DNA from 4 places in the Dorea sp. 210702-DFI.3.17 genome. Region 3 is predicted to be linked to each of the others. Evidence: predicted binding sites of a transcription regulator. Region 3 holds the regulator's gene; each other region holds the start of a gene.

Region 1 (8,170 bases), on a different contig from region 3:
ACAAAAGGATGTGTCAAAGTCGGCGACATTGATGTTCGTGATTACAGCCTGGAATCCCTGCGCGACCAGGTATCCATGGTTCTTCAGAAAAATGTACTGTTCTCTGGAACCATTTATGAAAACATCCGCTGGGGTGATGCAACTGCAAGCGATGAAGAAGTCAAACGTGTATGTAAGCTTGCGCAGGCTGACGGATTCGTTCAGGAGTTCCCGAACGGTTACAATACAAAAATCGTCCAGGGAGGTAACAATGTATCCGGTGGTCAGAAGCAGCGTCTGTGTATTGCCAGAGCACTACTGAAAAAGCCAAAGATCCTGATTCTGGACGATTCGACCAGCGCAGTAGACACAAAGACGGATGCTCTGATCCGGAAAGCATTCCGCGAGGAAATCCCGAACACGACCAAAATTATTATCGCACAGCGCGTTTCTTCTATCGAAGATGCTGACCAAATCATTGTTCTGGATGGCGGTCAGATCATGGGAATTGGAACATCTGAAGAATTATTAAAGACAAATGAAATTTATAGAGAAGTATATGAATCACAAGTAAAAGGAGGTGACGACCATGAATAAGACAACAAAAAAACCAGGTAAAAGGCTAAGTGCTGAAAATATTGCTACTGGAAAACGTCTCCTCAAATATATTATGGACCTGTACAAGTACCGTTTTATCATGGTATTCATCTGCATCCTTTTAAGTGCTGTTGCATCCATTTCTGTATCTCTGTCCTTAAAATATTTGCTTGATGATTATATTATTCCACTAATTGGGCAAAAATCTCCGAATTATACAGAGCTTTATCGGGCACTGACCGTTTTGGGATGCATTTTCCTCGTAGGTGTGATTGCAACATTTACCTATACAAGAATGATGGTATACATTGGACAGGGCGTGTTAAAAAAAGTGCGCGACGATATGTTTGAGCACATGCAGACACTGCCAATCCGCTACTTTGACCAGAACACGAACGGATCTATCATGAGCCTTTACACGAACGATACTGATACATTAAGACAGATGATCAGCCAAGCTATCCCACAGGCACTGATGTCATTTTTCACTATCGTCGTAACATTTATCTCCATGCTCGTGCTAAGCCCGCTTCTTACCGTTCTTGCAGTACTCATCATCGGGGTTCTGATCTCTGCAACAAAGGCTATCGGCGCAAACAGTGGAAAATATTTCATCCGTCAGCAGATGGCGCTGGCAGATGTGACTGGATTTATTGAAGAGCGTATGAACGGGCAGCGTGTCATCAAAGTCTTCAATCACGAAGAAATTTCAGAAAAAGAGTTCGACGAACTAAATGACGCATTGTTCGAGTGCGCTGCAAATGCAAACAAATATGCAAATATGATGGGACCGGTCATCGGAAACATCGGAAACCTCCAGTTCGTACTGACTGCAGTTCTCGGCGGACTGCTTTCAGTTACTGGTGTGGGCGGTATTACCATCGGTGTCATCGCTTCTTACCTGCAGTTTACAAAGAGCTTTACCCAGCCATTCATGCAGGTTGCACAGCAGTTCAATTCCATCGTCATGGCACTTGCTGGAGCAGAACGTATCTTTAAGCTCATTGACGAAGAACCTGAACAGGATACCGGTTCTGTCACACTGGTCAATGCAAAAAAAGATGAGAATGGAACGATTACTGAATGCACAGAACGTACCGGTATGTGGGCATGGAAAAAGCCTGCTGACGAAAATGGTGCTGTGACTTATACTGAACTGACCGGAGATGTAAGATTCAAAGATGTGACATTTGGATACGATGAAGACAAAATTATTCTTCATGATATCAGCCTCTTTGCCAAACCTGGCCAGAAGCTGGCATTCGTAGGATCTACGGGCGCCGGCAAGACAACGATCACCAACCTGATCAATCGTTTCTACGACATTCAAAGCGGTGAGATCCTTTATGACGGCATCGACATTACAAAAATCAGAAAAGATGACTTGCGCCGTTCCCTCGGAATCGTTCTTCAGGATACACATTTGTTCACCGGAACGATCAAAGACAATATCCGTTACGGTAAACTGAATGCCACTGACGAAGAAATCTACAATGCTGCAAAACTTGCTCACGCGGACCAGTTCATCCAGATGCTGCCAAATGGTTACGATACATTACTAAGCGGTGACGGCGAGGAATTGTCCCAGGGACAAAGACAGCTTCTGTCTATTGCAAGAGCCGCTGTTGCCGATCCACCGGTACTGATTCTGGACGAGGCAACATCAAGTATTGATACCCGTACTGAGAGTATCGTACAGAAAGGTATGGACAATCTGATGAAGGGGCGTACCGTATTTGTTATCGCACACAGACTGTCCACAATTCGAAACAGTAACGCAATTATCGTCCTGGATCACGGTCGGATCATCGAACGTGGTGATCACGATGACCTGATTCAGCAAAAAGGAACCTATTATCAGCTTTATACCGGAAAATTGGAACTTTCCTAGGAAAAAATTGGTAATTTTGCACCGGAGGAATTTGTTAAAAATTTATTGATTTTGGAAATTAATAATGTATAATTAAATATGAATGGGGGAAATGTTCTAGCTATCGACCATTTCCCTTATTACATTTAAGAAAAGAGGTTTGGTTTAAGATGGCAGAAATCAATTTAAGCAAGTATGGTATTACTGGAACTACAGAAATCGTGTATAACCCTTCCTACGAGTTATTATTTGAGGAGGAGACAAAACCTGAACTTGAAGGTTACGAAAAAGGACAGGTCAGTGAACTCGGTGCAGTAAATGTAATGACAGGCATCTATACAGGACGTTCTCCTAAAGACAAATTTATTGTTATGGACGAGAATTCAAAAGACACAGTATGGTGGACATCTGATGAGTACAAGAATGACAATCATCCAGCTTCTGAAGAGACATGGAACGCTGTAAAGGATCTTGCGATCAAAGAACTCTCCAACAAAAAGCTTTATGTTGTAGATGCATTCTGCGGTGCTAACAAAGATACCCGTATGGCAATTCGTTTTATCGTAGAAGTAGCTTGGCAGGCTCATTTCGTTACAAATATGTTCATTCAGCCAACTGAGGAGGAACTTAAAGATTTCGAGCCAGATTTCGTTGTATATAATGCTTCTAAAGCTAAAGTTGAAAACTACAAAGAGTTAGGCTTAAATTCAGAGACAGCTGTATTATTCAACATCACAAGCAAAGAGCAGGTTATCGTAAACACATGGTATGGCGGAGAGATGAAAAAAGGACTGTTCTCTATGATGAATTACTTCCTTCCACTGAAGGGCATCGCTGCTATGCACTGCTCAGCTAACACAGATAAGAATGGTGAGAACACAGCAATCTTCTTCGGACTTTCCGGAACAGGTAAGACAACACTTTCCACAGACCCGAAACGTCTTCTGATTGGTGACGATGAGCACGGTTGGGATGACAACGGAGTATTCAACTTCGAGGGTGGATGCTACGCTAAGGTTATCAACCTTGATAAAGAGTCTGAGCCAGATATCTACAATGCAATTAAGCGCAATGCTCTTCTTGAGAACGTAACACTTGACGCTGAAGGAAAGATTGATTTTGCTGATAAGAGCGTAACAGAAAACACTCGTGTTTCTTATCCGATTCAGCATATCGAGAACATTGTACGCCCGATTTCTTCTGCACCTGCAGCTAAGAACGTCATCTTCCTGTCAGCAGACGCATTCGGAGTACTTCCTCCAGTATCTGTACTTACACCAGAGCAGACACAGTACTACTTCCTGTCAGGATTTACAGCAAAACTTGCAGGAACAGAGCGTGGAATTACAGAGCCTACACCTACATTCTCAGCTTGCTTCGGACAGGCATTCTTAGAGCTGCATCCTACAAAATATGCAGAAGAGCTTGTTAAGAAGATGGAGAAGAGTGGAGCAAAGGCTTACCTTGTAAATACAGGATGGAATGGAACAGGAAAACGTATCTCCATCAAAGATACTCGTGGTATCATCGATGCAATCCTGAACGGAGATATCAAGAACGTTCCAACAAAGAAGATTCCTTACTTCAACTTTGAGGTTCCTACAGAGCTTACAGGTGTTGACACAGGAATCCTTGATCCTCGTGATACTTACGCTGACGCTTCCGAGTGGGAAGAGAAAGCAAAAGATCTTGCCGGAAGATTCATCAAGAACTTCGCAAAATACGAAGGAAACGAAGCTGGAAAAGCACTCGTATCCGCTGGACCACAGTTATAAAAATTATAGAAATATTAAAAAACTCCCAGGTTGTATGCCAACCTGAGAGTTTTTTATGTTTACATGTGATTATTTACACATCTTGAATATATTGACAACATCTTCCTTTGTAAGTGGTTTAAAAGCATCTTTCAATCCACCGATTCGTACAGCTTTCTCTGCCATAACTTCAAAATTCGTTTCATCAATTCCAATCTCTGAAAATGTACTTTTCAGTCCCAGTGTCTGATATAAAAATTCTGCCGTCAATTCAATACTTTTCTTTGCCACCTGCATCGGCTCCATGGATGGGTCTAAACCAAATACATTACAGCCAAACTGATAATATCTGGATACCGTAGTATCATCCAGACAATATTCCATCCAGCGCGGAGTCAAAATAGCCAGTCCCAGCCCATGCGTAATGTCATAGATTGCCGATAATTCATGCTCCATCGGATGGCAGCTCCATGCCTGGCATTTTCCACCGTCTATAAATCCATTGATTGCCCAGGATGATGTCCACATCAGATTTGCTCTTGCTTCATAGTCTTCTGGATTCTTCATCGCAACTGGTGCATATTTTATAATTGTCTTAATCAGGCCTTCCATAACTGTATCCAGCATATAAAGATCTTTTTCCATGTTAAAATAAACTTCAAATATATGACTTAACATATCTGCAGATCCACAGGCTGTCTGATATGAACTCACGCTATAAGTGAGCGTTGGATCCAGGAAAGATACCTTCGGCTGCATAACATCAAATCCCATTCCAATCTTATCTTTTGTCTTTGGATTGCTGATCACACCTCCGTTATCCATCTCTGAGCCAGTCGCTGCCAATGTTAGAATATCGACAATTGGAAGACATTTTTTTACATCTACTTTACCTTCCAAAATATCCCATGCATCTCCATCATGAAATGTTGCAGCTCCAATAAATTTTGTACAATCAATTACGGAACCGCCTCCTACTGCAAGCAGAACATCTATCTTTTCTTTCTTACAGATTTCTGCTCCTGCATTTACAGAAGAAACTCTTGGATTTGGTTCAATTCCGGATAACTCAAATAACTCTAATCCAGCTTTTTTGATTTCTGCTACAACTTTGTCATATAATCCGGATTTCTTAATAGAACCGCCTCCATAAGTCATCAATACCCTTGTTCCGAATTTTTTCAATTCTTCCCCAAGATGTCCCAGTTGATTTTCTCCAAAATACACTTTCGTAGAAATATTGTACACAAACTGATTCATTTTATAATTCCTCCTTTGGTATTAATTTTGCATATTGTTTTTTCAAATTTTTTTGCTACGCACGATCTGTGCACGCATTCCCATGTTCGTGAATTCCTGGCAAAGTTTCACGGCCTCTTCCTCGGTAATTCCATCTTTTGCTGAAAATGGAGTCTGGGACAACTGTTTTTTCCTGCTGAATCCATATTTCCGTGCTAACTGCACAAAATCACTTCTCTGACCAAAATAATCAACTACACGCCCAAGTACAATAACCTGTCTAGACGGAAATTTCGGAATGGTACATTCTTCCGGCATCGGCAGTATCTTATATTCTGCCTGATAATAGTCTAATGCAGTCTCAAAATATCCCGTACATTCCTCATCCAGATTCTCATACAATACAACCGGGACATTTGATACAATCTGGTCTGCATCTTCTTTCGGAATCTCTGTCATAATCTGAAGATATTTTGAGATTTCAATATTGTGATTGTTGCAATTTAAAAGCTGTATCTGATATGTCTTCATAGATTTCCTCTCGTATATTACTATTTATAAGATGTATCTCATCTCATGCCATTCTTCATCGCCCCATACAGAAGCAGAGATACCTTCGTCTTTGTAGCCCATTTTTTTATACATTTCCACTTTCTGTTCAAGGCATGTCAGTTTCAGCATCTTACGCCCTTTTGCCTGCTCACGCTTTACGTACTGGTTCATGATTTCTCTTGCAAGACCCTGCCTGCGGTATTCTGGCCGGACATCCAGCCCCAGAAGGAAAATATTCTTTCCTTCCGGATTATGTACGGTAATATCTGTGAAAAACTCATCACGAAATGCTTCTTCATCTGTTGCCAGTCCATTTAAAAAGCCTGCGATCGTTCCAGTCTCTTTGTCTACTGCAACAAGAAAAAGTTCCGGTGCATGTTCCACCCTTTCAAACATATCTTTTTTAGAACATGCCTCGTGTGGAGGAAAACAGATCTTCTCAATCTCTGCTATTTCCTCTGCTTCATTTGCCCTGACAGATCGAAATTCGAATCTGTCTAATACATTTGCCACCATCTTTCTTTCCTCCTCATACTTTAATTACTAACACTATATGATGTTGGAGGGAAAAGCCCCCCATTCAAGAATGCCGCTTTATCTTTCTTAAAAATGCAGACCTTGTATCGTACCTGCTACGATCATCATTCCTCCGGTTACAGCCAGGGCAAGGGCAAGGGCCAGCCAGATGAACTGTTGTTTGCGTTTTTCTTTTGGAAATAATTCTTTTGGATAACCTTCCCGCCCAAGATGTAACACGTGATTGCCCAGATACAAAATTGCCAGTCCCACGCCGCCATCTATCATATAAATTCCCATAAATGCCGGTGAAAGCTGAGAAACCTGGCTGGTTGCTGTATCCATTACAAAGTTCCACATTCCACTTCCATTCATTCCAAGTGCTCTTGCCATCAGCTGCATCAAAAACTGCATCCCATAAAGCACCAGTACCGGAATGATATTATTGATCGCATGAAACATCACATTATAAAACATGTTGTTCGTCTCATAGACAAGATATCCGAGTACAATTCCAAGGAGAAATGTTGGAAAAAATCGTATGATACTTCCATGAAACAGACCAAACACTGCCGCTGTAACTAAAATTGGAATCCATTTTCCGTGTGTCTGATTCCAAATAGAATTAAAAAATACACCACGAAACACTGCTTCTTCACAGATTGCCGGTGCAATTCCAACAACTATAATTGCTACTATCATGGAGGAACTTGTGAACATACTGCTTAATCCGATTGATGTTTCAGTAACCATCTCCGGGGCAATATACATTTCAATCATGGTCACAACAGAAATTGCCTGACTCGCACCAAGGTAAATCAGTATCGTCCCCATGACCTCTGTAAGCTTTGGCTTATGAATCGGAAACACCAACCGGAATTTTCCGCCAAACACTGCCACTGCTCCAACTGCTATGCCCAGTAAAATCAATTCTCCGATCAAAGACCGTCCCATTCCTAACCATTGCGGCAGAAAGTCACTGAACACAAATACTTCCAGACCTGCCAGGATGATTACCAGTAATCCCTGCCAAAGTCTTAACTGCTTTTTCTCATTTTCCATATATTTCACCTTACCATCCAAGTCTGCTGTATTCTAGTCCTTCAACATGTCCGCATCAAATTTCTTTGGAAACGTTTGAATTTCTTCATGGATTCCAATGATCTTCTCCATCCATATCATATTGTACCAGCGATGGAACTTGTATCCACATTTTTCAAATTCTCCTATCATACGATAGCCAAGATGTTCATGAAACTGTGCACTGTTCTTTGTCAGATACTCATCGTCTTCCTCGGGATATCCAATACATGCTTCCATATTTAAAATTCCCATTTCTTTCAGACAATGTTCCAATGCACTATGAAGTTTTTTTCCTATTCCCATACGTTTACAATTCTGATCTACATATATGGAGGTTTCCACCGCCCAGGCATAAGCTGCACGCTCCTTAAATGGACTGACATATGCATACCCCACGATTTTTCCATCATGTTCTGCCACCAGATATGGATATTTTTCAAGTGTATGTGCAATTCTTTCACGAAATTCCTCTGGGGAGGGAACTTCATACTCAAATGTAATTGCAGTTTCCCTGACATATGGTGCATAAATCTTCAACAATTCTTCTGCATCATCTAATGCTGCAACACGAATCACGATC
Region 2 (8,170 bases), on a different contig from region 3:
TTTCCAATACAGGAATTGGGTTAAAGACAGAGATTGAGAAGGTCAGAGAACAGATCCAGAACATTGAATAAGAGGTATAGCTATGAATAAAGAGGGAATTCTTATTGTAGTATCCGGGTTTTCCGGTGCCGGCAAAGGTACGATTATGAAAGCACTTCTGGAGAGATATGATAATTATGCATTATCCATCTCTGCAACAACAAGAAACCCAAGACCGGGAGAAGAAGAAGGAAAGGCTTATTTTTTCAAAACAACGGAAGAATTTGAAAAAATGATTGCGAAAGATGATTTGATAGAGTATGCTATGTACGTGGGAAATTATTACGGAACACCGAAAGCATATGTGGAAGAGCAGCTTCGTGCAGGGAAAGATGTAATCCTAGAGATTGAAATCCAGGGCGCATTGAAAGTCAAAGAAAAATTTCCGAATACATTATTACTGTTCGTAACACCTCCGAGCGCAGAAGAACTCAGAAAGCGTCTGGAAGGACGGGGGACTGAGACACAGGAAGTCATCGATGGGCGTATGAAGCGCGCTATTGAAGAGGCAGAATATATGGATCAGTATGATTATCTGGTCGTGAATGATGAATTAGATGTGTGCGTGGAAGAGATGCATCATCTGATTCAGGGAGAACATGAGAGATGTTTCCGTAATCGGACATTTATAGAGCATATGAAGAGAGAGTTGAAAGGAGAATAGTGTACATGTTACATCCATCTTACACAGACTTAATGAAGGTCGTTAATAAAGACGTTGAGGAAGGCGAGACAAAGGTTGTTAACAGCCGTTATTCTATCGTTATGGCTACAGCTAAAAGAGCACGAGAGATTATTGATGGTTCTATGCCATTAGTAGATACAAAGCCGGGTGAGAAGCCGCTTTCTATCGCGATCAGCGAGATGAATCAGGGAAAGATCACTATACTTGCTGAAGAAGAGGCTGCAAAACTTGCGGAACTGGAAGCAAAGCAGGCAGAGGAGAATGCAGAGGAAGATTTCTTGAATATTCAGGAAGAGGATTCAGAGGAAGACGCAGAAGCAGTAGAAGAGTCTGAAGATAACGAATAGAGAGATTACTACACGGTGTGCCGTGTGCCTGAGGCAGATACCGTCTGGTATCTGCTTTTTAAATAAGACATACAAGGAGAACTATATGAATATTTTATTTATATCCCTCGGCTGCGATAAGAACCTGGTGGATTCAGAGGTCATGCTTGGACTTTTGGATAAAAAGGGATATCAGATCGTAGATTCAGAAGAAGACGCAGATATTATTGTTGTTAATACCTGCTGTTTTATTCATGATGCAAAGGAGGAAAGTATTCAGACCATTCTTGAGATGGCAGAGTACAAAAAAGAAGGGAAGCTGAAAGCTCTGATCGTGACCGGGTGTCTGGCACAGCGCTATCAGCAGGAGATTATTGACGAGATACCGGAAGTTGATGCAGTACTTGGAACTACTTCTTATGATCATATCGTAGAAGCGGTGGAAGAGGCTCTTGCGGGAAATGGACATGTTGTTCTGGAAGATGTGGATGCACTTCCAGATGTAAAAGAAAAGAGACTTGTAACAACAGGCGGGCATTATGCATACATGAAAATTGCCGAAGGCTGCGACAAGCATTGTACTTACTGTATCATCCCAAAACTTCGTGGTAATTACCGCAGTGTTCCGATGGAGAAGCTGCTGGCAGAAGCGAAAGACCTGGCTGATCAGGGAGTAAAAGAATTGATTCTTGTTGCACAGGAAACGACCGTATACGGAAAGGATTTATATGGAGAGAAATCTTTGCATAAATTGCTCCGCGAGCTTTGTAAAATATCCGGAATCCAGTGGATCCGAATTCTTTATTGTTATCCGGAGGAGATTTACGATGAACTGATTCAGACGATTAAAGAAGAAAATAAAGTCTGTCACTATCTGGATCTTCCGATTCAACATGCAAGTGACGCAGTGCTAAAAAGAATGGGAAGAAGAACTTCAAAAGCTCAGCTTGTAGAGATCATTGAAAAGCTTCGAAAAGAGATCCCGGATATTTCTCTTCGTACCACATTGATCACAGGATTTCCGGGTGAGACACAAGAACAGCATGAAGAGCTGAAGGATTTCGTAGATGAGATGGAATTTGACAGACTTGGAGTTTTTACTTACTCACCGGAGGAAGATACACCAGCTGCAACTATGACAGAGCAGATTCCGGAAGAAGTCAAGGAAGACCGCCAGGCAGAATTGATGGAACTTCAGCAGGAAATCGCATTTGATCTGGCAGAAGATATGGTCGGACGTGAAGTTCTCGTTATGATTGAAGGAAAAGTTGCAGATGAAAATGCATATGTAGGAAGAACTTATAAAGATGCACCGAATGTGGATGGCTTGATTTTTATCAATACAGACGAAGAATTGATGAGTGGAGATTTTGTAAGAGTCCGCGTGACCGGTGCACTGGAATATGATTTGATAGGAGAGCTGATATAATGAATTTACCAAATAAACTGACAGTATTACGAGTTATCATGGTTCCGTTTTTTGTATTTTTTATGTTGACTGATGTGGGAGGACCGGCAAATAAATGGATCGCGTTAGTTTTGTTCTGTGTTGCCAGTCTGACAGATATGCTGGATGGTAAGATCGCCCGTGCAAGAAATCTTGTGACAAACTTTGGAAAGTTCATGGATCCTTTAGCAGATAAGCTGCTTGTGTGTTCTGCTATGATCTGTATGATTCCGTTAGGAAAATTACAGGCATGGTTCGTCATCATCATCATTGCCCGTGAGTTTATTATTAGCGGATTCCGCCTTGTGGCTGCAGATAATGGAATTGTCATCGCAGCAAGTTACTGGGGTAAATTTAAGACAGTATCCCAGATGTTCATGATCATTGTATTGATTGCAGATCTTGGAGGTGTGTTCGATATCGTTGGCACAGTTCTGATCTGGCTTTCACTGATCCTGACAGTTGTATCACTGATCGACTATATTGCAAAGAATGTGCAGGTGCTGACACAGGGAGGTATGTAATGATCGTACGTGAACTGGAAAAACAGGAAAGAAAATACGCTCTGGATATTATCTGGAGCGTTTTTTGCATGGATGTGGCCGAGGTGTATGAACAGGAAGGGATTGATACATTTCGTGAATATTTAAAACAGGAGAATATCGACCAGCTCTGTGATAGCGGCGAACTTCTGATGTTCGGTGTATTTGAACAAGAAGAACTGGAAGGAACCATATCCCTTCAGAGGCGGGGACACATTTGCAATTATTATGTGCGCAGATCCTGTCAGGGAAAAGGTGCTGGAAGGTTACTTTTTGACTATGCGAAAAGGTATTGTAAGGAAGAACTGCATAAGACGATTATGACCGTTGATGCTGCTCCGGAGGCGGTGAAAAAATATATCCACATGGGCATGAAACCAATCGATGAGATGCAGATGATACATGGAAAATGTTATGTGCCTATGGCAATGGAAATTCTTTAGTAGAATGACTATAAAAAGCGGTCCAAACAATTTAAAAATGTAGCGTAGTGCCAATTGACGAAAAATGTTATTTATGAGAGAATAAAAAAGGATATGGTGTTAAACTTATAACAAACACTATTTATAAAACACACATAGTTGAAAGGAGTTTTAAAATGATTTATTCACAAGAAGTAGAAATGATGTGTCCGGTAGCGCAGGGCGCTAATCACGGACCAGCTCCGATTCCGGAAGAGGCAAAATGGGTTCAGGCTAAGGAGATCAAAGATATTTCCGGTTTTACACACGGCATTGGCTGGTGTGCTCCTCAGCAGGGTGCTTGTAAGCTGACACTGAATGTGAAAGATGGAATTATCCAGGAGGCATTGGTTGAGACAATCGGCTGCTCCGGAATGACACATTCAGCTGCTATGGCTTCAGAAATCCTTCCAGGAAAAACTATTTTAGAGGCATTGAATACAGACCTTGTCTGTGATGCAATCAATACAGCAATGCGTGAGTTATTCTTACAGATTGTATATGGAAGAACTCAGAGCGCATTTTCTGAAGACGGACTTGCTATCGGAGCAGGACTTGAGGACCTTGGAAAAGGACTCCGCTCTCAGGTAGGAACAATGTACGGAACATTAGCAAAAGGACCTCGTTATCTTGAGATGGCAGAGGGTTATGTAACAGGTATCGCACTCGATGAAGCAGGCGAGATCATCGGATACCAGTTCGTAAATCTTGGAAAACTTACAGACTTCATCAAAAAAGGCGATACACCGAATGATGCATGGGAAAAGGCAAAAGGACAGTATGGTCGTGTTGAAGACGCAGCAAAGATTATTGACCCAAGAAAAGAGTAGGAGGACTTTTTAAAATGGCTTTATTTGAATCATATGAAAGAAGAATTGATAAAATCAATGAAGTGCTGGCAGGTTATGGAATCGCTTCAATCGAGGAAGCACAGAAGATTACAAAAGATGCCGGACTTGATGTATACAATCAGATTAAGAGCATTCAGCCAATCTGTTTTGAGAACGCATGCTGGGCTTACACAGTAGGTGCTGCAATTGCAATTAAAAAAGGCTGTAAGACAGCAGCAGAAGCAGCAGCAGCAATCGGTGAAGGACTTCAGTCTTTCTGTATTCCAGGATCTGTAGCAGATCAGAGAAAAGTTGGTCTTGGACATGGTAACCTTGGAAAGATGCTTCTGGAAGAGGATACAGACTGCTTCTGTTTCCTTGCAGGACATGAGTCATTTGCAGCGGCAGAGGGTGCGATTGGTATCGCTGAAAAAGCAAACAAAGTTCGTAAAAAACCACTTCGTGTTATCTTGAACGGACTTGGAAAAGACGCAGCTAAGATTATCTCCCGTATCAATGGATTTACATATGTTCAGACAGAATATGACTACTATACAGGAGAGCTGAAAGAGGTTCAGAGAATCTCTTATTCTGACGGACTTCGTTCCAAAGTAAACTGCTATGGAGCAAATGATGTACGTGAAGGTGTTGCAATCATGTGGAAAGAGGGTGTAGATGTATCTATCACAGGTAACTCTACAAACCCGACACGTTTCCAGCATCCAGTAGCAGGAACGTACAAAAAAGAGTGTGTTGAGAAAGGTAAAAAATACTTCTCAGTAGCATCTGGTGGTGGTACAGGACGTACACTTCATCCAGATAACATGGCTGCAGGTCCAGCATCTTATGGTATGACAGATACACTTGGACGTATGCACTCAGATGCACAGTTTGCAGGATCATCTTCTGTACCGGCTCACGTAGAGATGATGGGTCTCATCGGAGCAGGTAACAACCCGATGGTTGGTATGACTGTTGCAGTAGCAGTTTCCGTTGAGGAAGCAGCAAAAGCTGGCAAATTCTAAGAAACCGCCAGAAAAGCAAGAAATAATAATGGAATAATGAGAGGAGCTTAGCGTATGCTAGGCTTCTCTTTACGTTTATAAGTGTGAACTTTAATACAATTCTTTGATTTTGTAGTGTTTTGAGTTGTCGAAAAATATTGAAATATTTACCTTACTATTATATAATTGCTCAAATATTAGATGACAGTTGGTCAATTTTATAACAAGGAGGACAAAATTATGGCGTTTAAAAAGGTTGTAGTTGTAGGCGGTGGTGTGCTGGGGAGCCAGATCGCTTACCAGGTTGCGTACAAAGGATTTGATGTGACGGTATGGCTTCGAAGCGAAGGTTCCATTGAACGTGCAAAACCGAAATTTGCAAGATGGCATGAGACATATTTAAAAGATCTGGAGGCAACGAAAGCTTTGATCGGAACAGGGACAAAGCTGTATCCGAGAGGTCTGGTTGATGATTTTGAGAATCTGACAGTAGAAAAAGTAGAGGAATTAAAAGCGCAGGCTGACCAGGCATTTGAAAGTCTTATATATGAACTTGATATGGCGAAAGCAATGGCAGATGCAGATCTTGTGATTGAATCTTTATCAGAAGATCCGAAAGCAAAGATTGCATTCTATCAGCAGATGGCGCCGCTTCTTCCGGAAAAGACAGTTATTGTGACAAATTCATCAACTATGGTACCGAGTGCATTTGCTCAGTACACAGGAAGACCGGAAAAATATCTTGCACTGCATTTTGCAAATGAAATCTGGAAAAATAACACGGCTGAGATTATGGGACATGCCGGTACAGAAGGAAAATATTACGATGAGGTTGTAGAGTTTGCCGGACAGATTGGTATGATTCCATTGAAATTACATAAAGAACAGCCGGGATATATTCTGAACTCTCTGTTAGTTCCGTTTTTGAATGCAGGAGAAGCACTTTATGCAAATGATGTGGCTGATCCGGAGACAATTGATCTGACATGGAGTCTTGCTACCGGAGCTCCACTTGGCCCATTCCGTATTCTTGATATTGTGGGACTGGAGACTGCATACAATATCGTTTGTATGGATCCGGCTGCAAAAGATCCGGAGACAACACCGGGAAAGATTGCAAAACGCTTGAAAGAAAAAATCGATGCAGGCAAGAAAGGCGTCTGCACAGGAGAAGGATTTTATAAATACACGAAGTAAAAAGTATGACCGTCAGGATATGTTTCCTGACGGTTTTGACGTATGGAAAGTAATTTGGTAGAATAATAAAAGGCCGTAACAAAACAGATGATGAATGATAACGTAGCAGACAGAAAGGAATGTGACAGATATGCAGTATCAGGAGTTTGGAAAAACAGGCTTGAGGGTTTCGAAGCTGTGTCTTGGAACATGGGGTATCGGAGGTGCCGGTTGGGACAGTTATTCGGATGAGTCACGAATGGACGCAATTAAGGCAGCGTTGGAGTGTGGCATTAATTTTATAGATACAGCACCGGCTTACAATGCAGGAAAAGCAGAATGTTATGTTGGTGAAACTTTGAGTAAGCTCAAAAAGCGCAGAGAGGTGGTCATTTCTACAAAATGTGGAAATAAGTTCGTAGATGGAAAATATCTTCGCTGTGGTTCAAAAGAGAGTATTTTAAAGCAGTGCGACGAGTCGCTGAAAAATCTAAAGACAGACTATATTGATATTTATCTGGTACACTGGCCGGATCCGGATGTTGAACTGGAAGAGACAATAGATGCGGTGAGTGCGTTGAAAAAAGAAGGAAAAATTCTGCATGCAGGAGTTTCTAATTTTTCAAAAGAACAGATTGAAGAAGCCCAGAAATATTGCAAAATCGAAGCTTTTCAGCCACAGTATTCACTGGCAGATCGAAAAGACGAGAAGTTGATTCGCTGGGCTCATGAACAAGGACTTGGAATTATGACTTATGGAACTTTAGGTGGCGGAATTCTGACTGGAAATTACCGAAAACTTAGAACCTTTGAGCAGACTGACAGCAGAAATCGATTTTACCCATATTTTAAAGAACCATTGTTTTCAAAAGCAATGGAACTGTTAACAATCATGGATCAGATTGCAGAAGAGAGAAATGTTTCCTTGGCTCAGATCGCAGAGAAATGGGTGATTCAGAAGAGATTTGTATCCAGTTGCATCATAGGGGCGCAGAGCCGTGCCAGAGTAGAAGAAAACTGCAGAAATCTTCAATGGGAACTGACGGATAATGAGATTCGAAGACTGGAGTCTGTAAGAATATTATAACAGTCGGATAACTGATTTATGGAAGGGAAAATAGTGGAAGAGAAGAAAAAGGTGTTATTCCATTTATTTATTTCAACTTTATATCTGAGCGCATTTACTTTCGGTGGAGGATATGTGATTGTTTCCCTGTTAAAGAAAAAATTTGTGGACGAATATCACTGGATTGAAAATGATGAGATGTTAGATCTTGTGGCAATTGCACAATCGGCACCGGGAGCAATCGCAGTTAATGGAGCGATTGTGGTGGGATATAAACTGGCGGGGATTATAGGAGCATTTGTAGCGGTTATAGGAGCAATTATTCCGCCATTCGTGATTATCACAATTCTTGCAATGTGTTATCAGGCATTTCGTGATAACTGGTTGATCAGTCAGATGCTGGAAGGCATGCAGGCAGGTGTGGCTGCAGTCATTGCCTGTGTGACTTACGAAATGGGAAATGGTATTGCAAAAGGCGGTGACAAAATGTCACTTCTGATAATGGCTGGAGCATTTGTTGCGGCATGTTTTATGAATGTAAACGTAATATATATTATTCTGACATGTATTATATTTGGTGTGGTACGGACTCTT
Region 3 (8,170 bases):
GCCAAGAGAGATCGGTGCAAAATTATATTAAATACTTCAAAATATCATAGAAGAGAAAACCAGAAAGAGCAAGATTCAAAAAAGTTTCGGGTTTTCTCTTTTTACTATGGGATTTCTGAAAGATTTTTGTTTTGTCTCTTGACATATAAGAGTGGATTGTATACAATTATACACGAAGTGCATTATATAAAAAGAAAGGTGACTTTTTAGTGTCAAAAAGATTCCGGGAGGTCACGAAGAAGGTTAAAATTATGGAAGAGTATCAGGACCGTTCTCTTAGAGGAAGGGTATTTGAAAAATTGAGGGAGGATATTTTATCCGGTGTCTATAAGGATTGTGATGAACTCAGGGAGATTACAATCGGTGAGGAGATGGGAGTTAGCAGGACTCCGGTTCGTGAGGCACTTAGGCAACTGGAACTGGAAGGACTTGTAAAGATTATTCCTAACAAAGGAGCCTATGTAACAGGCATTACGCCGAAAGATGTTCAGGATATTTACATGATTCGTTCTATGTTGGAAGGTATGTGCGCCAGATGGGCGACAGAGCATATCACTCCGGAACAGATTGAGCAGCTGGAAGAAATTGTTCTTTTATCTGAGTTTCATTTGAAAAAGGATAAGGACAAAGTTGTTCAGGTGTCAGATCTTGACGGTAAATTCCATCATGTTTTATATGAAGCATCCAACAGCCGGATTATGGAACATACGTTATCGGACTTTCACAAATATGTAAAGATGGCACGTATGTTGTCTGTAGGTGCAAAAAACCGGGCTGAGAAGTCCATCGAGGAGCACAAGGCAATTTTGGAAGCAATCAAAAAAGGGGATGCTGATGAAGCGGAAAGACTTGCAAATCTGCACATCATGCATGTAATGGAAAATCTTCATATCGAAATTGAAGATTAATGTTTCAAATTGTAAGAATCATATAAGTAAAGTTTATATAGTGGCAGGAGGACAAAGACATGGCGAAAATTAAAATGACAACACCAATTGTAGAGATGGACGGAGATGAGATGACAAGAATTCTTTGGAAGATGATCAAAGAACATCTTCTGAATCCATTTATTGAGCTAAATACAGATTATTATGATCTTGGACTTGAACATCGTAATGAGACGAATGATCAGGTTACATTTGATTCCGCAGAAGCAACAAAGAAGTACAAAGTAGCAGTAAAATGTGCAACAATTACACCGAATGCTGCGCGTATGCCAGAGTATAATCTGAAGGAAATGTGGAAAAGTCCGAATGGTACCATCCGTGCAATTTTAGATGGAACTGTATTCCGTGCACCGATCGTTGTAAAAGGAATTGAGCCATGCGTTAAAAATTGGAAAAAGCCAATTACCATTGCAAGACATGCTTATGGTGATGTATATAAAAATACAGAAATCAAGGTTCCTGGACCTGGAAAGGTAGAGCTTGTGTATACAGGAGATGATGGAACACAGATCAAAGAACTTGTCCACAAATATGACGGACCAGGGGTTGCTCAGGGAATCCATAACCTCTGTGGTTCTATCGAGAGCTTTGCCAGAAGCTGCTTCAATTACGCATTAGACACAAAGCAGGATCTCTGGTTCGCAACAAAAGATACAATTTCTAAGAAATATGACCACACATTTAAAGACATTTTCCAGGAAATCTTTGATGCAGAATATAAAGAGAAATTCGATGAAGCCGGTATCGAATATTTCTACACATTGATCGATGATGCTGTAGCGCGTGTTATGAAATCTGAAGGAGGCTACATCTGGGCATGCAAGAACTATGATGGAGATGTTATGAGCGATATGATTTCTTCTGCATTTGGTTCTCTTGCCATGATGACATCCGTGCTTGTATCACCGGAAGGATATTACGAGTATGAAGCTGCTCACGGTACAGTACAGCGTCATTATTACAAGCATTTGAAAGGCGAAGAAACTTCTACTAACTCTGTTGCAACAATCTTTGCATGGAGCGGAGCTCTTCGTAAACGTGGTGAACTGGATCAAAATCAGGAGCTGATGGATTTTGCAGATAAATTAGAGAAGGCAACGATTGATACAATTGAGGAAGGAAAGATGACAAAAGATCTGGCTCTTATCACAACACTTCCGAATCCAACAGTGTTAAACAGTGAAGACTTTATTAAAGCGATTGCTGAAAAGTTAGTATAGAAAGAGTTGAAATGCATGGAATACTGGGATATTTATGATAAAAACAAACAGCTGACCGGGCGAAAAATGAAGCGCAATGACTGGTGCCTGAAAGATGATGAGTATCACTTGACAGTGTTAGGTGTGATCCGCCGTCCAGATGGAAAATATCTGATTACCCGCCGCGTTCTGACAAAGGCATGGGCACCAGGCTGGTGGGAAGTTTCCGGAGGCGCTGCACAGGCAGGTGAAAGCTCCGAGGAAGCGGTACGTCGTGAGGTACTGGAAGAAACAGGATTGGATGTAAATGGCTGTGTGGGCGGTTATATGTTTACCTATCACAGAGAAAATCCTGGAGAAGGCGACAATTATTTTGTAGATGTCTATCGTTTTGAGAAGGATTTTAAAGAAGAAGACCTGCATCTTCAGACAGAAGAGACTGCAGGATATAAGATTGCAACAGCTGATGAGATTAAGGCTCTGGCTGACGAAGGAATCTTCCTGCATTATGATAGTATCAAACGTGTTTTTGAAGAGTAAAAAAATGAGCTGGCTTATTCGGCCAGCTCTTCCCATTTTTCATATAAAGTTTCAAGTTCAGCGTCAATTTCTGCACGTTCTTTTGCAAGTTCCTGACATTTTACTGAATTCGTATAAACTTCCTCCTGCGACATTAGAATATCAATTTCAGCACTTCTATCTTCCAGAACACCGATCCGTTCTTCTGTCTTTTTGAATTCATTAGCGCGTTTCCGTTCTTTTGCCTGAGCTTCTTTTTGTTCCTGCCAGCTTAACTTTGAATCAGAGGCCAAGTCAGCAGCTGCAGAAGAGGAATTATTTTCTAAGCGAGACGTATTGGAATATGCGGCTGTCAGTTCTTCTTTTTTCTCAAGATAATAATCATAATTTCCAATATAATTTACAAACGTATGATTAACAAGATCCATGATACGTGTTGCAGTCTGATTGATAAAGTAACGGTCGTGTGAAACATAAAGAACCGTTCCTGTGTAATTATTCAGTGCATGTTCCAGAATCTCTTTTGATGTAATATCCAGATGGTTGGTCGGCTCATCGAGAATCAGGAAGTTCGCTTCAGAAAGCATCAGCTTTGCAAGGGACACGCGTCCACGTTCGCCACCGCTTAAGTCACTAATAAGTTTAAATACATCATCTCCGGTAAATAAAAATGCTGCCAGCACTTTACGGATCTGCGTGTTATTAAGATTAGGATAGTCGTCGGAAATCTCCTGGAAAATAGTTTTTTCCATGTGTAGAACGTGGTGTTCCTGATCGTAGTAACCAATCTTTACATTAGAACCGAGACGGAAACTTCCAGAATCAGCTTTGAGTACCTGATTTAAAATCTTAAGGATTGTTGTTTTTCCGGTTCCATTATCTCCGATGATCGCGACATGTTCCCCACGCTTGATTTCGAAGCTGACATCTTCAAATAAAATCTGTGGTGGAAATGCTTTGCTTAAATGCTCGACACTTAAGACATCATTACCGCTGACACAGGAAGGTTCCAGTGTTAAATGCATATCTGTATGTAGTTCCATCGGTTTTTCAACCGGGGTCATCTTATCCAGCATCTTTTCACGGCTTTCTGCACGCTTGATGGATTTTTCGCGGTTGAAGGAGCGGAGCTTTTCAATGACCGCTTCCTGATGCTTAATTTCCTGCTGCTGGTTCAGATACTCTTTCATTCTGGCTTCACGGAGCATTTCTTTTTTTTGGGCGTAATCTGTATAATTGCCCATGAAAGTGGTAAGCTTGCCAAGTTCAATCTCGACGACTTTTGTTACAACCCGGTTCAGGAAATACCGGTCATGAGAGACAATCAGTACTGCACCGGGATAATTCAGAAGATAAGTTTCCAGCCATGAGATGGAATTTAAATCCAAATGGTTGGTTGGCTCGTCCAAAAGCAGAATATCTGGCTTTGTGAGGAGCAGTTTTCCGAGAGAAACACGGGTTTTCTGACCTCCGGATAAAGTTGCAACCGGTTTTGCGAATTCTTCTTCTGTAAATCCCAGTCCTTTTAAAACACCAGTGATTTCACTTTCGCAGGCGTATCCATTTTCACGTTCGAATGCTGCTGTGAGCCGCTGGTATGTATTCATACGTTCTTCCAGACGTTCTCCGCTTAAATGCTTCATTTCCTGTTCAATCTCACGAATCTGCCGCTCCATGTCGAGAATATCGGCTTTTGCAGTGCGTACCTCTTGATAGATCGTATGGTCATTATTCATATCCTGATGCTGTGCCAGATATCCCATCGTCTTGCCGCGTGTCAGAACAACATTGCCGCCGTCCGCCTGAATCTCACCAACGATCATCTTAAGAAGTGTTGTCTTTCCAGCACCGTTCGGTCCTACGAGAGCTGCTTTTTCGTGGTCTTCTATATGAAAGGAGCCGCCGGAGACAATTACTTCCTCTCCAAAGGCTTTTTTGATATTGTGACATGCAAGTATCATCCTATCCTCCTTGATAAAATCCTGTGATTTTGAGAAATAAAGATGCCGCAGGGCTGCGTCCGGCGCTGCGACCGCATAATTTTGGCATCATCTTATACTATTATAACGAAAATACTACAAAAAACAACTAAAAAGTTTGACATTATACTAACGATTGCCTATAATAATGAGTAGAAATTTTTGAAGGAAGGAGGTGCGGATCATGCAAAACAGGGGAATTTCACAGGCAGTTATCCGTAGATTACCCAGATATTATAGATACCTTGGGGAGCTGATCGAGCAGGGAGTAGAACGAATCTCTTCCAATGAGCTTAGTAAAAGAATGAAAGTAACAGCTTCCCAGATTCGTCAGGATCTTAATAATTTTGGCGGATTCGGGCAACAGGGGTATGGCTATAATGTAAAATATCTGTACTCAGAAATCGGAAAAATTCTTGGATTGGAACAGGATCATAATATTATTATTATTGGTGCTGGTAATTTGGGGCGTGCACTTGCGAACTATGCATCATTTGAAAAGCGGGGATTTATCTTAAAAGGATTGTTTGATATCAATCCGGAGCTTGACGGGCAAGAAGTTCGTGGTGTTCCAATTCAGATGATGGACGAGCTTCCGAAATTTGTAGATGAGAACAGTATCGATATTGCAGCATTGACGATTCCAAAGGATGAGTCAATCAAAGTCGCAAAATTTCTGGCAGATCACAATGTTCACGGAATATGGAATTTTGCACATACAGATCTGAATCTTCCGGAAAGTGTGATTGTTGAGAATGTACATTTATCCGAGAGTCTGATGAGGCTGTCATATAATATATGCCGCTACAAGGAAGAACATAATTAAGGAGATAACGTGTAAAGACAGGTTTGTTCAGATTGCATCCTGGCTTTGCACGTTTCTTTCTATCAGGAGGAATCAAAACTATGAGATATTTGCCAGATGCTAAACAGATGAAAACGGCAGATTCATTTACGATAAATGAACTTAAAATCCCGTCCCTGGAACTTATGGAACGGGCTGCCAGAGCATGTGTAGATCACATTAAAGACTGGAAAATTAATTTAAATAAAATATGTGTCCTCTGTGGTTCTGGAAATAATGGCGGGGACGGCTTTGCGATTGCCAGAATGTTTGCATGGGAAGGGTGTGACGTAACAGCAGTTCTGGTCGGAAACAGAGATCACTGCACACCAGAGACTGCCCATCAGATAGAACAGTTGAAAAATACAGGAGCACAGTTTAAGGAGCGGTTTGAGCAAGAAGCATTTGAAAGTGAACCGTATACTTTAATTATCGATGCAATTTTTGGAGTTGGACTTTGCCGGGAGGTTGGAGGCAGATATGCACAGATTATAGAGTGTGTGAATCAGTCTGATGCAGTCCGTATGTCCGTGGATATTCCTTCCGGAATTTGCGCAACTACAGGAAATGTATTAGGAACTGCAGTGCGTGCAGACTATACTGTGACAATTCAGGAGACGAAAGTTGGTCTTGTACTTGATCCGGGAAGAAGTTATGCAGGAATCTGTGTATCCGAGGATATCGGAATTGTATCACTTCCACTGGAAAGAGATGAGGAAACAGTTTGTACACTGGAGGGCAGTGATTATGCAGCACTTCTTCCGAAACGAAATGCGGACTCCAATAAAGGAACTTACGGAAAGCTTCTTATGATCACCGGAAGCAAAGGTATGTCAGGTGCTGCATATCTTGGCGCACTTGCAGCTTACAGGACAGGTACCGGGCTGGTGCAGATCTATACTGCTAAAGAGAATCTCGTGATCTTACAGAGCCAGATCCCGGAAGCGATCATTACAACTTATGAAAAATATGATGTCAATGAACTACATCGCTTGATCGACTGGGCAGATGTCGTAGCTATAGGTTCCGGACTTGGAACAAAGAAGACTGCAAGGAAGATTTTAAAAGAAACCATTGCATATACAAAGAAACCGTGTGTCATAGATGCAGACGGACTTAATATTTTGTCTGAACATATGGATTATCTGTGTGGTGCAGATTGTGAACATTTTATCTTTACACCGCACATGAAAGAATTTGAACGGATCAGCGGTTTGAAGATTGCTGAAGTAAAAAAAGATCGTATTGTAGCACTTCGTACATTTGTTAAAGAATATGACGTTACCTGTGTACTGAAGGATTCCAGAACAACCATTGCAAAGCCGAGAGAGCGGGTAGCGGTAAATCTATCCGGCTGTGCGGCTATGGCAAAAGCCGGATCCGGGGATGTGCTGGCAGGCATTATCGCATCGTATCTCGCACAGGGACTTTCTGAATGGGAAGCAGCGCTTCTCGGTGTTTATATTCACGGAAGAGCTGGTGAGATTATAGAGAAGGAACAAGGCGCATACAGTCTTCTCGCAAGGGAACTTGCACAAAAGGCAGGAACAGCCATGACGATACAGGAGGAAAACTAGATTATGAAACAATACAGCAGAGTATGTGAACGAGTGGATCTGGATGCAATTTTTTATAATTTCCAGATGATGAAAGCAAATATCAAAGATGGAGTACAGATGATCGCAGTTATCAAAACAGATGGATACGGACATGGTGCAGTCCAGATTGCCCGGTTACTGGAACCGGTAGACTATATCTGGGGCTACGCGGTTGCAACACTGGACGAAGCTGTCGTCTTGAGAAAAAATGAAATAAAAAAACCAATTCTTGTGCTTGGATGCATTTTCCCGGATCAGTGGGAAGCAATGATTGAAAATGAAGTCCGGATGACCACTTACACAGTAGAAATGGCGAAAGGAGTTTCGAATCTTGCGGTCAAAATGGGAAAAGATGCATATATTCATATTAAGCTGGATACCGGAATGTCAAGACTTGGTTTCCAGATTCATGAAGACAGTGTAGATGCAATTGAAGAAATTTCAAAAATGCCGGGACTTAAATTAGAAGGAATGTTCACACATTTTGCAAAAGCAGATGAAACAGACAAGGCATATACAGATGTTCAGATTGGAAAATACAACTATATGCGTGATGAACTTAAAAAGCGAGGTGTCTCATTTCCGATTTACCACTGCTCAAATAGTGCCGGTATCATTGATATTAAGAAAGCGAATATGGATCTGGTACGTGCCGGAATATCCATTTATGGATTGTATCCTTCCGAGGAGGTAGAAAAAAAGAATGTTCCGTTAAGACCGGCCATGGAACTGATCAGTCATGTCTCTTATGTAAAGACAGTTCCGGAAGGAACTCCGGTCAGCTATGGCGGAACCTATGTGACAGAAAAAGAGACTTCTCTTGCGACCATTCCGGTCGGCTACGGAGATGGATATCCCAGAAGTCTTTCTAACAAAGGTTATGTACTGATCCATGGCAAAAAAGCACCAATCCGCGGAAGAGTTTGTATGGACCAGTTTATGGTCGATGTGACAGATATTCCAGATGTAAAATTTGGTGATAAAGTAACACTGGTCGGTAAAGATGGTGAAGAATTTCTTCCGGTGGAGACTTTAAGTGATCTGTCTGGAAGATTTAACTATGAATTTGTCTGTGATCTCGGAA
Region 4 (8,170 bases), on a different contig from region 3:
TCTTTTACATTGCCTTCTTTTCCAAATGTCAGTCTTGCAGTGTCTTCGGAGCAGAAGAAAATGTCTACATAAGGAAGAATTCCTTCAATACATTTTCTTGCTTCTTCTCCTGACCAGAGATTCAGGCGGAAATTCACGTCAAATGAAATGAGTGCGCCTTTTTCTTTAAATCTCTTAATCATCTCTACTCCGGTCTTCCGACACTCTTCACTGAGCGCCAGAGTAATTCCGGAGGTATGAAAGCATCTGGTCGATTCATATATACTGTCATCAAATTCATCGATGTCAATTCTGGTCATGGACGAATGCTGTCTGTCATAGACCACGCCCGGTTTTCTCGGGTATGCTCCGTTCTCGTAGTAATACACGCCCAATCTTGCATCTTTTCCTGTATCGTATACCAGATAATCATCACTGACTCCACAGAACCGGATCTTATTCTTTGCGAACATCCCGATACTACTGTCCGGAATTCTTGATATGATACCGGATCTCAGGCCAAGAAGAGATACGCCGGAAGCTACGTTAAGTTCTGCGCCGCCAACCTGCTTCTGAAATGTCTCTCCACGTACGATACGCTCATTGTCCGGTGGGGACAGACGAAGCAGAATCTCTCCTAATGTCAGCAGATCAAATGCTTTTTTCTTCATAAGACTAGCCTCTTACTTCTTTTACAATCTCTACAGCTTCTTTTGTCATTGCCTCAATCTTGTCGAACTCTCCAGCCTCTACAAGACTTCCTTTTACCATCCAGCTTCCGCCACATGCAAGAATCTTGTCATATGCAAGATATTCTTTTACATTTGTCGCATTGATTCCACCTGTAGGCATGAATTTCAGTCCTGTGTATGGAGCTGCCATAGCTTTGATCATCTTCAGTCCGCCTGCTGGCTCTGCCGGGAAGAATTTTACAACTTCAAGACCATTCTCGATTGCCTGCTCAGCCTCGCTTGGAGTGCAGATTCCTGGTGTGATCGGAATATTCTTCTCTACACAGTATTTTACAATCTTAGGATTCAGTCCTGGGCTTACGATAAATTTTGCTCCTGCTGCTACAGCACGGTCTACCTGCTCTGTTGTCAGAACTGTTCCGGCTCCAACAAGCATCTCTGGATATTTCTCAGACATGATACGGATTGACTCCTCTGCTGCATCTGTACGGAAAGTAACCTCTGCACATGGAAGTCCTCCATTGCAAAGAGCTTTTGCAAGTGGCTCTGCGTCCTTTGCATCATTTAATACAACGACTGGTACAATACCAATTTTCTGAATCTTCTCTAATACTTCATTCATGATCTTCTTCTCCTTCTTCTTTTTCAGTTTCATTATGTGAAACCTATTTTCATATTATGAAATCTCTTAATTCTGATTATACTCAAAGGACGCATAATGTCAAGAGTATTTCAAGTTTTCTAACTACCTCTTTATTATAATTCTAAGCTTATGTAAAAACAACCTGTTCTCATTTGTAGACTTGCGGAGGTGCGCAGTAGAAGTATGTCATGCAATTGCATGACGCGCACCTCGCAGCAAGAATGCCGAGGCATTCTTGAATACAATTCTACATTATGCAAAAAGGGCGCATGAAAAAACTTCCGTTTTTTCACACGCCCCTTCTCTTATCCATCATTTTCTTTATGATGTCGGGTGCAAAAGCCCCCAACTATGATACACACAGACTGCCTATCTTTCTTATGCATTTTTCTTATGCATTTTTCTACATATTTTTCTTATGCTCAGTATGCAGAAGCATGTGAGCTTTGTGAGACATCGGTGCCTCAAAGTACTCTTTGTACATCTGAATGACATCTGGATTCTCATGAGAGAATCTAAGGTTCGCATTGCGATCCAGATAATACAGGTTCTTTCCACGTTCAAATGCGCGCTCTTCGCCGTCGTGGATCGGCTGTCCGCCACCACCGGCGCATCCTCCCGGACATGCCATAACTTCTACGAAGTCATAGTGCACTTCACCGGATTCAATCTTGCGAATCAATTCTCTTGTATTTCCAAGTCCGCTGACTACTGCAGTTCTCACTGTAATATCATTAATCTGGAAATTTGCTTCCTGAACGCCGTCATTTTCATTGAATCCCTGGCTTCTGACTGCTGTAAATGCCTCTGCCGGCGGATTCTCACCTTTGATGATATAGTAAGCAGACCGAAGTGCCGCCTCCATAACTCCACCGGTTGCACCGAAGATGACTCCGGCTCCGGTTCCCTCATGCATCGGGCGGTCACTCTCAACATCTACCAGTGTCTGTGGGCTGATATGTGCAGAACGGATCATTCGGATCAGCTCACGTGTGGTGATAACTGCATCAATATCATGTCCTGCATATTCTTCATAATAAAGATCCATCTCACGCTCTGCCTTCTTAGCCACACATGGCATAACAGATACAGTATAGATCTTCTCCGGACTTACGCCCAGCTTCTCTGCAAAATATGTCTTCATAACTGCACCGAACATCTGCTGTGGTGATTTTGCGGAAGACAGATATTTTACCAGATGTGGGAACTGACTCTTAATAAAGCGCACCCATCCCGGACAGCAGGAAGTGAACATCGGGCGGTCTTTTAATTCACCACTTGTAAATCTCTTTACGAATTCATTTCCCTCTTCCATAATCGTAAGATCCGCAGAAAATGTTGTATCAAATACATAGTTTATTCCCATTCTCTTGAGGGCATCTATGATTTTTCCAACTGTTGCATCTTCCGGTGCCAGTCCGAGTTCCTCTCCCCATGCTGCGCGGACAGCAGGTGCTACCTGAGCAACCACGATCTTATCCGGATCTTCAATTGCTTTCCATACTTCATTCGTATCACTTCTCTCGCGAAGTGCTCCGACAGGACAATGTGTAATGCACTGACCACAAAGTGCACAATCTGCCTCTCGGATAGAATTATGACCTGACACATTAACTGTTGTGTGATAACCGGTTCCTTCTACATCCCAGACACCAAGCCCCTGAACCTTGTCACACACCTGCACGCAACGCATACATTTGATACATTTTGCAGAATCACGAATCAGCGGAAATGTTTTATCCCATGGCTGGTGTTCCAGATACTGATGAAATGGAAGTTCTAAAATATCCAGATCATTTGCAATTTTCTGAAGACTGCAGTTGCCGCTTCTCATACAAGTTACACACTGACAGTCGTGCTCAGAAAGAATCAGTTCTACTGTTGTACGTCTGTCCTTTCTGACTTTCGGACTATTTGTATAAATGACCATACCTTCCTCGCAAATATTATTGCAGGCGGTGATCAGTCTGTCCTTTCCTTCCAGCTCTACCACACACACGCGACAGGCGCCTATTTCATTGATGCCTTTGAGATAACAAAGACTCGGAATCTGAATACCAACGGATCTGGCAGCTTCCATAATTGTGGTATTCTCTTCTACTGAAATCTGTCTTCCATCTATTGTAAGATTTACCATAATTTTTCTCTGCCTCCTTTAAATATTCCATATCCGAAATGATCGCAGCGCAGACAGCGACAGGCTTCCTGTTTTGCTTCTTTTTCGGTCATGCAGTTCTCCACTCCTTCAAAATCACAGACTCTCTCACATGCCTCGCGCTCTGTAAGTTCTGCACGTCCGCAAGGTACTCTGTCATGAAGGCTTGCTTTCGGAATCTCTACATCACAGGAAATCTCATGATGATATCCAAGATATTCATCAATGTTGGCAGCTACAACTTTTGCTGCTGCAATCGCTTTGATCACAGTAGCCGGACCACTTGCACAGTCTCCTCCTGCAAATACACCTGGCATATCCAGGAAATCTCCTCCTGCAGTTGTCACGATCTTACCACGCTCTACCGGAATTCCTGCTTCTGCGAAATGATCTGTCTCAATATTCTGACCAATTGCCACAACAAGGATATCACATGGAATATACTGATCTGGCTCTCCTGTTGCTTTTACGCTTGCACGTCCGCCTTTGATCTCACTGATCATCTGCGGTGTAACATACATTCCTTTAATGTGATGATTTTCATCAATATCCAAAGATGCCGGGGCCTTCAGAGTCTGTACTTCAATTCCCTCTGCAATTGCTCCTTCAATCTCTGCCGGAAGAGCTGTCATATCTGCAACTCTTCTTCTATATACAATGCTGACTTTCTTAGCACCCAGTCTTTTGGCTGTACGGACTGCATCCATAGATACATTACCACCACCGACAACTGCGACTTCTTTTCCAGTCAGGTCAAGTGCTTCGTCTTTTCCTACATCTCTTAAGAACTGTACTGCTGAGATGACTCCGTCTGCATCTTCGCCTTCCAGTCCAAGTTTCTTATCTGTACTTGCTCCAATTGTAATCAGAACAGCATCGTACTCACTGCGAAGCTGTTGGATTGTAATATCTTCACCGATCTTAAGACCGTATTTTACTTCTACTCCTGTCTTTAAGATTGCATTGATATCCTCGTCCAGACGCTCTTTCGGAAGTCTGTAGTTCGGAATACCATAGCGGAGCATACCTCCAAGCTTTGGAAGCATCTCATATACCGTTGTCTGATGTCCCATAAGCTGCAGATAATAAGCTGCACTGAGTCCTCCCGGGCCTCCTCCTAATACAGCAATTTTCTTACCTGTGCCTGGTGCACATTTTGGCGGCTCTACTTCCCCTGCAAAGTCTGCTGCCACTCGTTTCAGGCCACGGATATTAATAGAATCATCAATCATGTTACGACGGCATCTTGCCTCACATGGATGCTCACAGATAAATCCACATGTTGTCGGGAATGGATTATCCTTCCGGATCAGACGGATTGCATCTGCATAGCGTCCTTCCCCAACTAACGCTACATATCCCGGAATATCAACATGTGCAGGACATAAGGATACACATGGTACCGGCTGATTATATGTACAGGTACAGCGTCCGTTCTTGATATGCTCAATATAATCATCGCGATATCCGATCAGTCCCTTATATACCATATGCGCTGCTTCATATCCAATCGCACAGTCGGCAGACTCCATAATAGACTTTGCTGTCTGCTCCATAGTATCAAGTGTCTCCATTGTTGCGTTGCCGTTCAGTACCTTTCTGATCAGGTGATTCAACTGACCAAGACCGACACGGCAAGGTACACATTTTCCACAAGTCTGAGCATGGCATAACTCCAAAAATGCGCGAGACAAGTCTACTGGACATAATCCCGGTGGGCTTGATTCGATTCTGCGCTCAAGATCCTTGTAGAGCTGCTCCATAACAAGGTCTGCCCTGCTAGGAGTATCGATCGTTAATCTACTCATTTTTTTATTCCTTCCCTCTCTACCGATTGTTTTTAGAATAAGTAACGGTCATATTGTAACATTTGGATAAAATTTTGTAAATACTTTTATCTAAATTAGTCACAATGCTATTTTTTTATCAATAGCAACGTCTTTTCTATAGTTTCTTTTTATAAACGTCCTTATATTTTCTAAATATAATTTAGTTAGTTTCATTTAAAACCCGTCCCAATTTTATCAATCCTGTGAAACATATATCTTTCCTTGTGGTTTTAAATTTCAAATGCTATAATTAACCGAAAGAAACGCCTATAAGCGCGCTTGTTTATAGATAAATACAACACGAGGTGATACAAATGAACACAGGCTGCCTGATACTGGCAGGAGGAAAAAGCCGTCGGATGGGATATCGGAAATCCTCTCTGAGACTTAATGGAACAACATTTCTCGACAAACTGATTTTTGAACTACGCGATTTTCCTGAGATTCTGGTTTCAGTCGATGATGCCGCCCGGCATCCGGAAATCCCTTATTCAATGATTGATGACCGATATTCAGATTGCGGTCCTATGAGCGGACTTTACAGTGCCTTATCTGTCTGCGAGTCGGATGCGCTGCTCGTTCTTCCCTGTGACGTTCCTCTTTTTTCCGGGACACTGGCACATCACCTTCAGGAAGTCATGGAACATTCTGATACTGATGCACTTATCTGTGTCACGGCAGATGAACGGATCCACCCCCTGTGTGGCATTTATCGCAAAAGCTGCACCCCTGTACTAAAGAGGTGCTTAGATAATGGAAATCTTCGGATCATGGATGCTTTGAACAACTTAAAGGTTCATTTTTATCACGTAGAAGAAGATTCCTGGCAACTACAGAATATCAATACACCAGAGGAATACCAAAAGCTGACTGCAAAAAGCTGCCTGGCCATTTCTGGATTTAAAAACTCCGGAAAAACCACTTTAATGGAACGATTGATCCCAGAGCTGATCCACCGGGGACTTAAGGTCGCCACAGTCAAACATGACGGACATTCTTTCGAACCTGATTCTCCCGGAACAGACAGTTATCGGTTTTGGCAGGCGGGCGTGAGTGCTTCCATCGTCTATGATAACGACAAATATTCCGTTGTAAAACGGGAACCTTTACAGGAATCTGCAATTGCGGGGCTTGTCGGTGATGCTGATCTTGTTCTTTTAGAAGGCTTCAAATGGAGCGATTATCCAAAGCTTATATTATTGACTGGAAGTGATGAACAAAATAACAGCTTACTCGCTTCTGCTTCTAATTGTATCTCCTACATCACTGCTGATTTTTCAACCGAACAGTTGATACAAGATACACCCGTTTATTGTCGGGATAATATCGAAGCTATCGCTGACTGTATATTACAGCATTATCATAACGGAGATTTAAAACATTTATAAATAATCGATACATTTATATAAGGAAAATATACATATGAACATTCAGACTTTAAAAGAAGCATCTGACTGTCTCCTGAATCTGGCAAAACCAGAAACTCAGCCGATAGAACACATTTTACTACAAGATGCTTTTGAACGAATTCTTGCAGAAGATATTACAGCTAAAATTCCGGTGCCTTCTTTTGCCAAAAGCGCATATGATGGATATGCACTTCGTCAGGCTGACACAGCCGCTGCTTCACCGGAACATCCTGTGACTTTAGATGTTACCGAGGTAATTCCTGCCGGAAGTGTTCCAACCTATCCAATCACAGAAGGAAAAGCTGCACGGATCATGACCGGCGCACCGGTTCCGGAAGGTGCCGATGCCATTATCATGCATGAGCGCACTTCCTTTACTGAGAATACAGTTACATTAACGGCGCCCGTTACCTCCGCAAACATCATTCCACCTGGGGAAGATGTTGCAGCCGGAACTTTGCTTGTTCCAAAAGGCAAAATACTTACCGCTTCTGACCTGGCACTGATTGCCGGACAGGGGATTGCTGAAATTGGGGTCTATAAAAAGCTCTCCATCGGGCTTATCAGTACCGGAAGCGAACTTTTGAATACGGGTTCTCCTTTAGAATACGGTAAGATTTATAACACGAATCCATATCTTTTAGGCGGTTACATTCAAAAGCATCATATGACTGCCAACTACCTTAACACGGTCAGTGATGATCTGGATTCCCTGTGTCGGGCCGTACTTGAAGCCCTCAAGACCAATGATGTCGTAATCACGACAGGCGGTGTATCTGCCGGTGATTTCGACTATATGCCGGAAGTGATACGTCGTATTGGGGGCGACCTTCTCTTCCACCGGTTAAAATTCAAACCGGGCGGTGCAATGCTTGGAGCATTTAAAGACGGAAAAGTCATTCTGGGCTTATCCGGTAATCCGGGTGCTGCCGCAACAGGTCTGTTGTGTGTCGGCTTTCCATTTATGAGAAAACTCTCAGGAAGATCTGACATCACATTTTCACAGGCAACTGCTTATCTTGGGGTTGATTTTAAAAAATCAAGTCCTGTGACTAGAATTTTAAAAGGTCATTCAGATTTCAAAAATGGTATGTTATATTTCACCCCACTTAGCAACCAGCACAATGGTTCTGTTTCTTCCATGAGCGATTGTGATCTGCTGGCCGTCATTCCTGCCGGAAGTAAACCTCTTGCGGCAGGCGACAAGCTTGAAGTCTATATATTATGATATCAGGGCAAACGATGTTTTTACGTAACTTTTTGCCGGCATCATATATATTAGAAATAAAATTTTAGGGGAAGGGAGGAATTTGTTATGAATTCACCAAAAGAAATTGCTAACAATTACATTGCTATCGGAAAGGGGAAGGTAAACACTCCGGTCGCCAAGATGTTCGTTCTTGGAATACTGGCCGGAATCTTTATCGCATTTGGAGGCGTTGCTTCTACTGCAGCCGCTGTAT

The links. Region 3 encodes Rex, which represses fermentation and respiration genes when NADH is low (regulators of the CRP and FNR family bind a similar motif). Its sites were predicted from a motif close to ATTGTTAANTANTTAACAAT; they were not measured.
Region 1: a site for Rex is predicted at 2,498-2,517, ahead of pckA (phosphoenolpyruvate carboxykinase (ATP)). Genes of this name have one in related genera too.
Region 2: a site for Rex is predicted at 3,578-3,597, ahead of LI149_RS12375 (iron-sulfur cluster assembly scaffold protein). Genes of this name have one in related genera too.
Region 4: a site for Rex is predicted at 5,381-5,400, ahead of LI149_RS03985 (NAD(P)-binding protein). Genes of this name have one in related genera too.

The regions. Positions count from the first base shown of each region.
Region 1 is NZ_JAJCNB010000002.1:65,331-73,500, reverse strand. Features, by position in the region: gene LI149_RS02735 (ABC transporter ATP-binding protein) at 1-576, shown strand, start outside; gene LI149_RS02730 (ABC transporter ATP-binding protein) at 569-2,467, shown strand; gene pckA (phosphoenolpyruvate carboxykinase (ATP)) at 2,617-4,221, shown strand; gene LI149_RS02720 (iron-containing alcohol dehydrogenase) at 4,291-5,460, opposite strand; gene LI149_RS02715 (hypothetical protein) at 5,503-5,970, opposite strand; gene LI149_RS02710 (GNAT family N-acetyltransferase) at 5,995-6,507, opposite strand; gene LI149_RS02705 (type II CAAX endopeptidase family protein) at 6,595-7,569, opposite strand; gene LI149_RS02700 (GNAT family N-acetyltransferase) at 7,603-8,170, opposite strand, start outside.
Region 2 is NZ_JAJCNB010000032.1:9,203-17,372, forward strand. Features, by position in the region: gene LI149_RS12345 (YicC/YloC family endoribonuclease) at 1-71, shown strand, start outside; gene gmk (guanylate kinase) at 83-703, shown strand; gene rpoZ (DNA-directed RNA polymerase subunit omega) at 709-1,071, shown strand; gene rimO (30S ribosomal protein S12 methylthiotransferase RimO) at 1,157-2,479, shown strand; gene pgsA (CDP-diacylglycerol--glycerol-3-phosphate 3-phosphatidyltransferase) at 2,479-3,021, shown strand; gene LI149_RS12370 (GNAT family N-acetyltransferase) at 3,021-3,482, shown strand; gene LI149_RS12375 (iron-sulfur cluster assembly scaffold protein) at 3,638-4,330, shown strand; gene LI149_RS12380 (GGGtGRT protein) at 4,345-5,355, shown strand; gene LI149_RS12385 (3-hydroxyacyl-CoA dehydrogenase) at 5,575-6,531, shown strand; gene LI149_RS12390 (aldo/keto reductase) at 6,662-7,597, shown strand; gene LI149_RS12395 (chromate transporter) at 7,616-8,170, shown strand, end outside.
Region 3 is NZ_JAJCNB010000001.1:121,489-129,658, forward strand. Features, by position in the region: gene ilvA (threonine ammonia-lyase) at 1-31, shown strand, start outside; gene LI149_RS00565 (GntR family transcriptional regulator) at 252-908, shown strand; gene LI149_RS00570 (NADP-dependent isocitrate dehydrogenase) at 968-2,167, shown strand; gene LI149_RS00575 (NUDIX domain-containing protein) at 2,183-2,686, shown strand; gene LI149_RS00580 (ABC-F family ATP-binding cassette domain-containing protein) at 2,701-4,626, opposite strand; gene LI149_RS00585 (redox-sensing transcriptional repressor Rex) at 4,829-5,470, shown strand; gene LI149_RS00590 (NAD(P)H-hydrate dehydratase) at 5,551-7,065, shown strand; gene alr (alanine racemase) at 7,069-8,170, shown strand, end outside.
Region 4 is NZ_JAJCNB010000003.1:27,064-35,233, forward strand. Features, by position in the region: gene LI149_RS03970 (sugar kinase) at 1-650, opposite strand, end outside; gene LI149_RS03975 (bifunctional 4-hydroxy-2-oxoglutarate aldolase/2-dehydro-3-deoxy-phosphogluconate aldolase) at 655-1,293, opposite strand; gene LI149_RS03980 ([FeFe] hydrogenase, group A) at 1,718-3,451, opposite strand; gene LI149_RS03985 (NAD(P)-binding protein) at 3,445-5,277, opposite strand; gene mobB (molybdopterin-guanine dinucleotide biosynthesis protein B) at 5,613-6,686, shown strand; gene LI149_RS03995 (molybdopterin molybdotransferase MoeA) at 6,721-7,935, shown strand; gene LI149_RS04000 (formate/nitrite transporter family protein) at 8,023-8,170, shown strand, end outside.